2 regions of the Glutamicibacter sp. GQ173 genome follow, and region 2 is predicted to be linked to the other one. Evidence: riboswitches for the same ligand, from Rfam matches in the RefSeq annotation. Region 2 holds a riboswitch; the other holds the start of a gene.
What was found. Region 2 has a riboswitch for glycine ahead of gcvP (aminomethyl-transferring glycine dehydrogenase). Riboswitches for the same ligand answer to the same signal wherever they lie in the genome.

Region 1 (3,495 bases), on a different contig from region 2:
CCAGGGCACCGATCTCGACCAGCAGGCCCGCACCATGCTCGCCGACGCAGAGTCCCAGGGCGCCACGGCGATCCTGGTCTCGGTGGACGGCGAGTTCCAGGCCGTAATCTCCGTGGCTGACAAGGTCAAGGATTCGAGCGCCGCAGCGATCAGCGAACTGCAGCAGCGTGGACTGCGCGTGGTGCTGCTGACCGGCGATAACCAGTCGGTGGCGGCCAAGGTCGCCGCCGGAGTGGGAATCAAGTCCGCAGACGTGTTCGCCGGGGTCTTCCCAGCGGACAAGGCCAAGGCCATTGCCTCGCTGCAGGAGCAAGGACGCGTGGTGGCAATGGTCGGCGACGGCGTCAACGACGCTCCCGCCCTGGCCCAGGCGGACCTCGGCATCGCCATGGGCTCGGGCACCGATGTGGCTATTGAGGCGGCCGACATCACCCTGATGGGCAACGACCTGCACCAGGTCACCGCAGCCATCGACCTGTCGGACAAGACGCTGTCAACCATCAAGATGAACCTGTTCTGGGCCTTCGCCTACAACACTGCGGGCATCCCGATCGCAGCCCTTGGGCTGCTGAACCCGATGATCGCCGGCGGTGCCATGGCGGCCAGCTCGGTGCTGGTGGTGCTCAACTCGCTGCGCCTGCGCCGCTTCGGCAAATAGCGCCCGGCCTGCAGCGCTTCCCCGACGCAGGTCATGACTTGCTTGAAAGTCGCGAAGCATCCGCTTTCACTCAAGCTCATGACCTCGTCCAGGGTTGCGACTCCGTCTTCGCCATAAGCCATAGCCTGCAGATTCCCTCCATGCATCGCCATGATTTGCGCCAGATCACTTCGAGTCCTGAAGTAATCGAGCGCTGGCATCCCAGTGCATACTTGCCATTCATCGCTCTTGATGAAGGCGGCCACCCTGCTGGTTGGGACAAGAGTTCAAGTCAGGTGCGGGAACAGTTTCGGGCAGACCGCCTGCAACACCTCCCCTTGCCTCCGACAAGGGCCCGAATTCCCGCGATATCCGCCAAGCCGGCTCGCGGCCATTCCTGCGGGACGGCCCACGAGGCAACAATAAAACTTTCAGTCGTGCGACTTGCATCACATTCACAGTTCTGCGCATACTGTGATGGCAATCACCACATATGCCGCTGATGCGTGGCGGGAGAGACTCGTCCTCACCAAGGGCGGGCGCCGTAGGAGCAATTTCCTCCCCGGGAAACTCTCAGGCACCCGTACCGCCACGAGAAGGCAACTCTGGAAAGCAGCACAGAATGAACTGTGCTCACCGAAGGAGCAAGCTTCGCCCAGTAGTCGGGTTGAAGTGAAAACTCTCAGGTTCAAATACAGATTGGGGAGGGACCACGAACACTGACGCTTTCGGCGCCTCCGATTCGACGGCTCTCTCCAGCGGCATAGGCAGCAGCTGCTCTCAGCGCAGCGGGCTGACGTTGCCTTCCCGGAGCCGGGCGAGTCTGGCGTTCCCAGCAAAGTAAGTTGCTAGGTGTCACGCCACACTCCTGGAAGGCAACCAGCATGAGTACCACCAGTTCTGATCCCACACTTGAACGCGGACTATCCAACCGGCATATCCAGCTCATCGCCATTGGCGGCGCCATAGGCACCGGCCTGTTCATGGGCTCCGGCAAAACCATCTCCGTCGCCGGCCCGTCGGTCATCTTTGTCTACATGATCATCGGCTTCATGCTCTTCTTCGTCATGCGTGCGATGGGCGAGCTGCTGCTGAGCAACCTGGACTACAAGACTTTTGCCGATTTTGCAGGCGACCTGCTGGGTCCCTGGGCAGCTTTCTTCACCGGCTGGACCTACTGGTTCTGCTGGGTGGTCACCGGCATTGCGGACGTCGTCGCCATCGCCCATTATGTTGCTTTCTGGTGGGGCGACCTCCCGCTGTGGATTCCTGCCTTGGCCTGCATCGCGCTGCTGCTGGTGCTGAATTTGGCCACAGTAAAAGCCTTCGGCGAAACCGAATTCTGGTTCGCGCTGATCAAGATCGTCGCCATCGGCGCGCTCATCGTCGTTGGCCTGGTCATGATCATCACCGGCTTCCAGCACAACGGTGCCACCGCATCAATCGCGAACCTGTGGGCCAACGGCGGAATGTTCCCCACCGGGTTCATGGGTTTCGTAGCCGGATTCCAAATCGCGGTATTTGCGTTCGTGGGCATCGAATTGGTGGGCACAACTGCCGCCGAAACCAAGGATCCCGAAAAGACCCTTCCGAAGGCCATCAACTCCATCCCGGTCCGCATCCTGTTCTTCTATGTGGGCGCCTTGATCATCTTGATGACCGTCCAGCCTTGGAAGCTGTTCTCCTCCGAGAACTCTCCCTTCGTTGGGATGTTCGCCCTGGCCGGGCTGGCTGGGGCTGCCGGCATCATCAACTTCGTGGTGCTCACCAGTGCAACCTCCAGCGCTAATTCCGGCATTTACTCCACTTCCCGCATGCTGCGCGGGCTGGCCTTGGAAGCCGATGCTCCGGCCGGCTTTGCGAAGCTTTCACGCCGCAAGGTTCCCAAGAACGCACTGATGTTCTCCTGCATGTTCCTGCTGGCCGGTGTCGTCCTGCTCTACAGCGGTGATTCGGTCATGGGCGCCTTCACCCTGGTCACCACGGTGTCGGCCTTGTGCTTCATGTTCGTCTGGACCATCATCCTGCTCAGCTACTTGGTTTTCCGCGCCCGCCGCCCTCACCTGCACGACGCTTCCAGCTTCAAGGTTCCCGGCGGACGGGTCATGCCGTATGCGGTGCTGGTCTTCTTCGGATTCATCCTCTGGGCGCTGACCACTCAGCCGGATACCTTTGCCGCCCTGCTGGTCACGCCAGTTTGGTTCCTGGTTCTGGGCTTGGGCTACCTTGTTGTTCGCCGCAGCCCGCAGCACGAAGCATTGCGTCTGGCCCACAGGGGTAAGGTGGCACACGAACGCTATGAAGCAGCGGCCTACCGCGACAGCCAGGCCTTCGGCCACGGGGAAACGTCATCTGTCGTTGAGTCTGCAGGGAACAAGGCACGCCAGTAGTCTGAAATGGTCCAGCATCGCTGGCTGCTGACCCGCACCTTGGCCAAGGTGCGGGTCTGCCTGCGCATTCACTGTGCGCCCTGTACCTTCACTGCAATTACTGCGAAGATGATACTGGCGGCCTCTGGCCTGCACCATGGGATAAAACTCCGCCTCACAAGGAGATGCTCTCATGACTAATATTCGACAGATTTCCCGCGCTCAATCACCGGTCAGCCTTGCCCCGGAACAGCGATTAGCCGCTCTTCAAGAGTGGAAGCGAAGCAAGGAATCATTCACTGCTTCCTACCGTTTTGATTCGACTGGCACCGCGCTGGAATTCATCACGCTCGTTGGGTTGCTTGCGGAAAAGGTCGACGTCCACCCTCATGTGGACTGGCGCTTCGACATCGTAACCCTTCGCTTGGCCCACGGCCTGAACACAGGAATCACAGCGAAGGACTTGAGCCTGGCCCGGCGCATTTCTGT
Region 2 (3,495 bases):
CGGGTGGGTCATGAAGTCGCTGGTGCGCACCTGGCTGGCAGGGATCTCGAATCCTTCAGGAGCCGAGAGCTGCACGCCAAAGACCTCCAGCAGGGACTTCACAATGTCCGAGGTGGTGGTCTCGTCGGTGGAGACGCCGACCTGGGTGTCGCTGACCTTGCGCAGGTTGATGCCCGCTTCGATGGCCTTGGCGATGGTTTCCTCGGCGTTCTCGACGTTCACCACGACGGTGTCGAAGAAGGTTTGCGAGGCCAAGGTGAATCCGCCGGCAACCAGCGAGCTGGCGATCACGCGGGCGTGGTTGTTGGCGCGCGATGCAATCTGCTTCAGGCCTGCTGGGCCGTGGTACACCGCGTACATGGAGGCGCAGATGGCCAGCAATGCCTGTGCGGTGCAGATGTTGGAGGTGGCCTTCTCGCGGCGGATGTGCTGCTCGCGGGTCTGCAGCGCCAGGCGGTAGGCAGGAACTCCTGCGTCATCCACCGAAACGCCGACCAGGCGTCCTGGCATGGAACGGGTCAGGCCATCAGCCACTGCCATGTAGGCTGCGTGCGGTCCGCCGAAGAACAGCGGCACGCCAAAGCGCTGGGTGTTGCCCACGGCGATATCGGCGCCCTGCTCGCCCGGAGGGGTGATCATGGTCAGTGCCAGCAGGTCGGCGATCACGGTGACCATGGCGCCGGCTTCCTTGGCGGCGGCGATGATGCCGGCGTGCTCGGAGATCGAGCCGTTGCTGCCTGGCTGCTGCAGCACGATGCCGGAAATGTCGCCTTCTGGCAGGCCTGCGGAGAGGTCAGCGACCTCGACTTCGAAGCCCAGCGCGTCGGCGCGGCCCTGCACGACCTTGATGGTCTGCGGGAAGATGTTGGAGTCCAGGACGGTCTTGCCCTTGGCCTTCTTCTTGTTGGCACGGCGCATCATCAGCACCGCTTCGGCGGCGGCGGAGGATTCGTCCAGCAGCGAAGCATTGGCGATCGGCAGTCCGGTCAGGTCCATGACCATGGTCTGGAAGTTCAGCAGGGCTTCGAGGCGGCCCTGGGAGATTTCTGGCTGGTACGGGGTGTAAGCGGTGTACCAGGCCGGGTTTTCCACGATGTTGCGGCGGATCACCGCGGGGGTGATGGTGTCGTAGAAGCCCTGGCCGATCATCTGGGTCTTCATGACGTTCTTGGAGGCCAGGTCACGCAGGTGGGCCAGTGCTTGGGTTTCGCTCAGGGCGGCTGGGATATCCAGCATGGCGTCTTGGCGGATGTCTGCCGGAACGGCGGTGTCGATCAGGTCTTCGAGGCTGTTGTAGCCCAGAGTCTGAAGCATGGTGTCTACGTCGGAAGGACGCGGGCCGATATGGCGAGCAACGAATTCGCTATTCGTAGAAGCCGAAATCTGCGTGATGGTCATGGTGCTGGAGTCTCCACGGGGATCTGTCTTGGCGCATGCCAAAGGAAGGACGCTTTGCCTCCCCATCCCTGTTGCACTACCTGAGAGTTTTACGCGTCCGGCCAACTAAGCCGGGCGCTTGCACCTTCGGTGAACCGGTACTGGCCGGCTACTTTCCAGAGTTGCCTCGTGATGGCGGTACGGGGGCCTGAGAGTTTCCTGGGGAGGAATTGCTCCTACGGCGCCCGTCCATGGTGTGAACGGGGCTCTCCCGCCATCCGTCTATGGCGCACGCTGCCGGTCGGAGACCCGCAGCACACAACCATGTTACCTGCCTCGCGCGGAACATCAAAGACGCCTCGGCAGAAAAACTGACACAAAACTTCTAGCTCGCCGGGACGGCTAGCCGAACGTACTCGGGATACTTGGCTGACAAGGAGTCTCCAGAGGACGTTCCGGTCAGGCGGCGCTTGAGCCACGGCACCAAATGCTCGGTGGCCCAGCCCAATTCTTCCTTGAGCTTCTCGCCGCGCGAGTTCACGGCCAGCTCGGGCAGCACTGGAGCCTGGATCAGTTCGGCCCAGTTGCCCTCGGCCACCTGCTCTTCGCCCAGGACGTTGAGCACCTTGGAGGCCATCAGCGCATGGCCAAGTTCATTCATATGCAGGCGGTCTGCGGCCCAGTACCGCAGGTCCGAGAATTCCCGCCAGCGCCAGTAGTCGGCGATGATCGCGCCGTGCTTGTCGGCGATCTCGCGGACCTTCTCGTTATAGATGGCCGTGCGCGGGCGAGTCCTGGAAAACAGCGGGGACTCGACGGTATCAAAACCGGTAAAGAGCATCACGGTGCAACCAGCATCGGAAAAGCGGCGGATCATTCCGTCATAGCCGCGCATCAGCGCGTCCAAATCCGCGGTGGGGCGAAGGATATCGTTTCCGCCGGCGTAGATGCTCACCAGGTCCGGAGCCATGGACAGCCCCTGGTCAAGCTGCTGGTTGATCACCTGGCCAATTTTCTTGCCGCGCACCGCAAGATTGGCATATTCCCAATCCCCCTGCGCGCTGAGCACTTCAGCAACCCGGTCGGCCCATCCGCGCACCTGGTTTGGACGTGCTGCGTCGGCATCGCCAACGCCTTCGGTAAATGAATCACCCAATGCCAGAAATTTCTTCACTTCAATCCCACTTCATGTTCCTGATGATCTTGCGTAGTGCCACGAGGCTAGCTGGATTACGCTTTGGCGTTCTTGGCCAAGATGAGCTGACGCGCCAGCTGGCTGAGCTGCACCCCCGTAGAAACATCTCTGGCGCCTTCATTGCGTGACGGGATGAAGCCAAAACCCAACTGATAGGCCGGGTCTGCAAAGGCCAGCGAGGAGTTCGCGCCATCGTGTCCATAGGCAAAAATCGAGCCGTAGTCGATGCGCGAGGTGGCTTTCATGAATCCCAAGGCGAAGGCGTGCAGCAATCCGTTGGTGCGGTCATGGCCGTAGACCAGCTCCGTGGAGACCTTCGACCAAGTCTCCTCGCTGAGGAATCCGCTGGAAGCGCCGAGGGCAGGAACTGCTCCAAAAGACGCGGCATAAATGGCAGCCAAGCCCTGGGCATTGGCTACGCCACCCATGGAAGCTGGGCCAAGCTCGCGAACCTGTGCGGCATTGGCCAGTTCGTGCCAGTTGTAGACTGGGCCGCTTTCCAAGGCGAATCCGGAGGAGGAGTTCACGGCAAGGCCAGCCGGTGAGAAGGGATCGAAAAATTCGGTGGAAGTTTCGGCTGCCGGCAAGACGTCGCGGTAGCGGTATTCCAGCGCGGGGTCCTGCCCGATATAGGCATCCACCCCCAATGGCTTGCGGATTCGCTCTTCAAAGACCTCCTTGAGTTCCTTGCCGGTGACCCTGCGAACCAGTTCTTCCATGAGTATTCCCATGGTGATGGCATGGTAGCCCACGATGTTCTGGCCCAGCGGCCAGATACTTGGCATGGACGCCAGGACCTTGGCGTATTCTGCCGAGTTCAGCAACACCTTGCTGGGCACTCCGCCGGGAACACCAAGGACGCCAGCCTGATGGCTGAGTGCTTCACCGACGCTCAGGGAATTTTTTCCACCATCACCGAATTC

Region 1: it holds a riboswitch for glycine, as region 2 does, so the genes downstream of both, cycA (D-serine/D-alanine/glycine transporter) here and gcvP (aminomethyl-transferring glycine dehydrogenase) in region 2, are expected to answer to the same signal.

The regions. Positions count from the first base shown of each region.
Region 1 covers NZ_JCAXDT010000008.1:176,710-180,204, reverse strand. The annotation lists gene AC6CHO_RS13860 (heavy metal translocating P-type ATPase) at 1-658, shown strand, start outside; glycine riboswitch at 1,138-1,236, shown strand; glycine riboswitch at 1,238-1,345, shown strand; gene cycA (D-serine/D-alanine/glycine transporter) at 1,522-3,027, shown strand; gene AC6CHO_RS13850 (4a-hydroxytetrahydrobiopterin dehydratase) at 3,200-3,495, shown strand, end outside.
Region 2 covers NZ_JCAXDT010000001.1:777,320-780,814, forward strand. The annotation lists gene gcvP (aminomethyl-transferring glycine dehydrogenase) at 1-1,398, opposite strand, end outside; glycine riboswitch at 1,564-1,661, opposite strand; gene AC6CHO_RS03685 (SGNH/GDSL hydrolase family protein) at 1,763-2,551, opposite strand; gene AC6CHO_RS03690 (serine hydrolase domain-containing protein) at 2,608-3,495, opposite strand, start outside.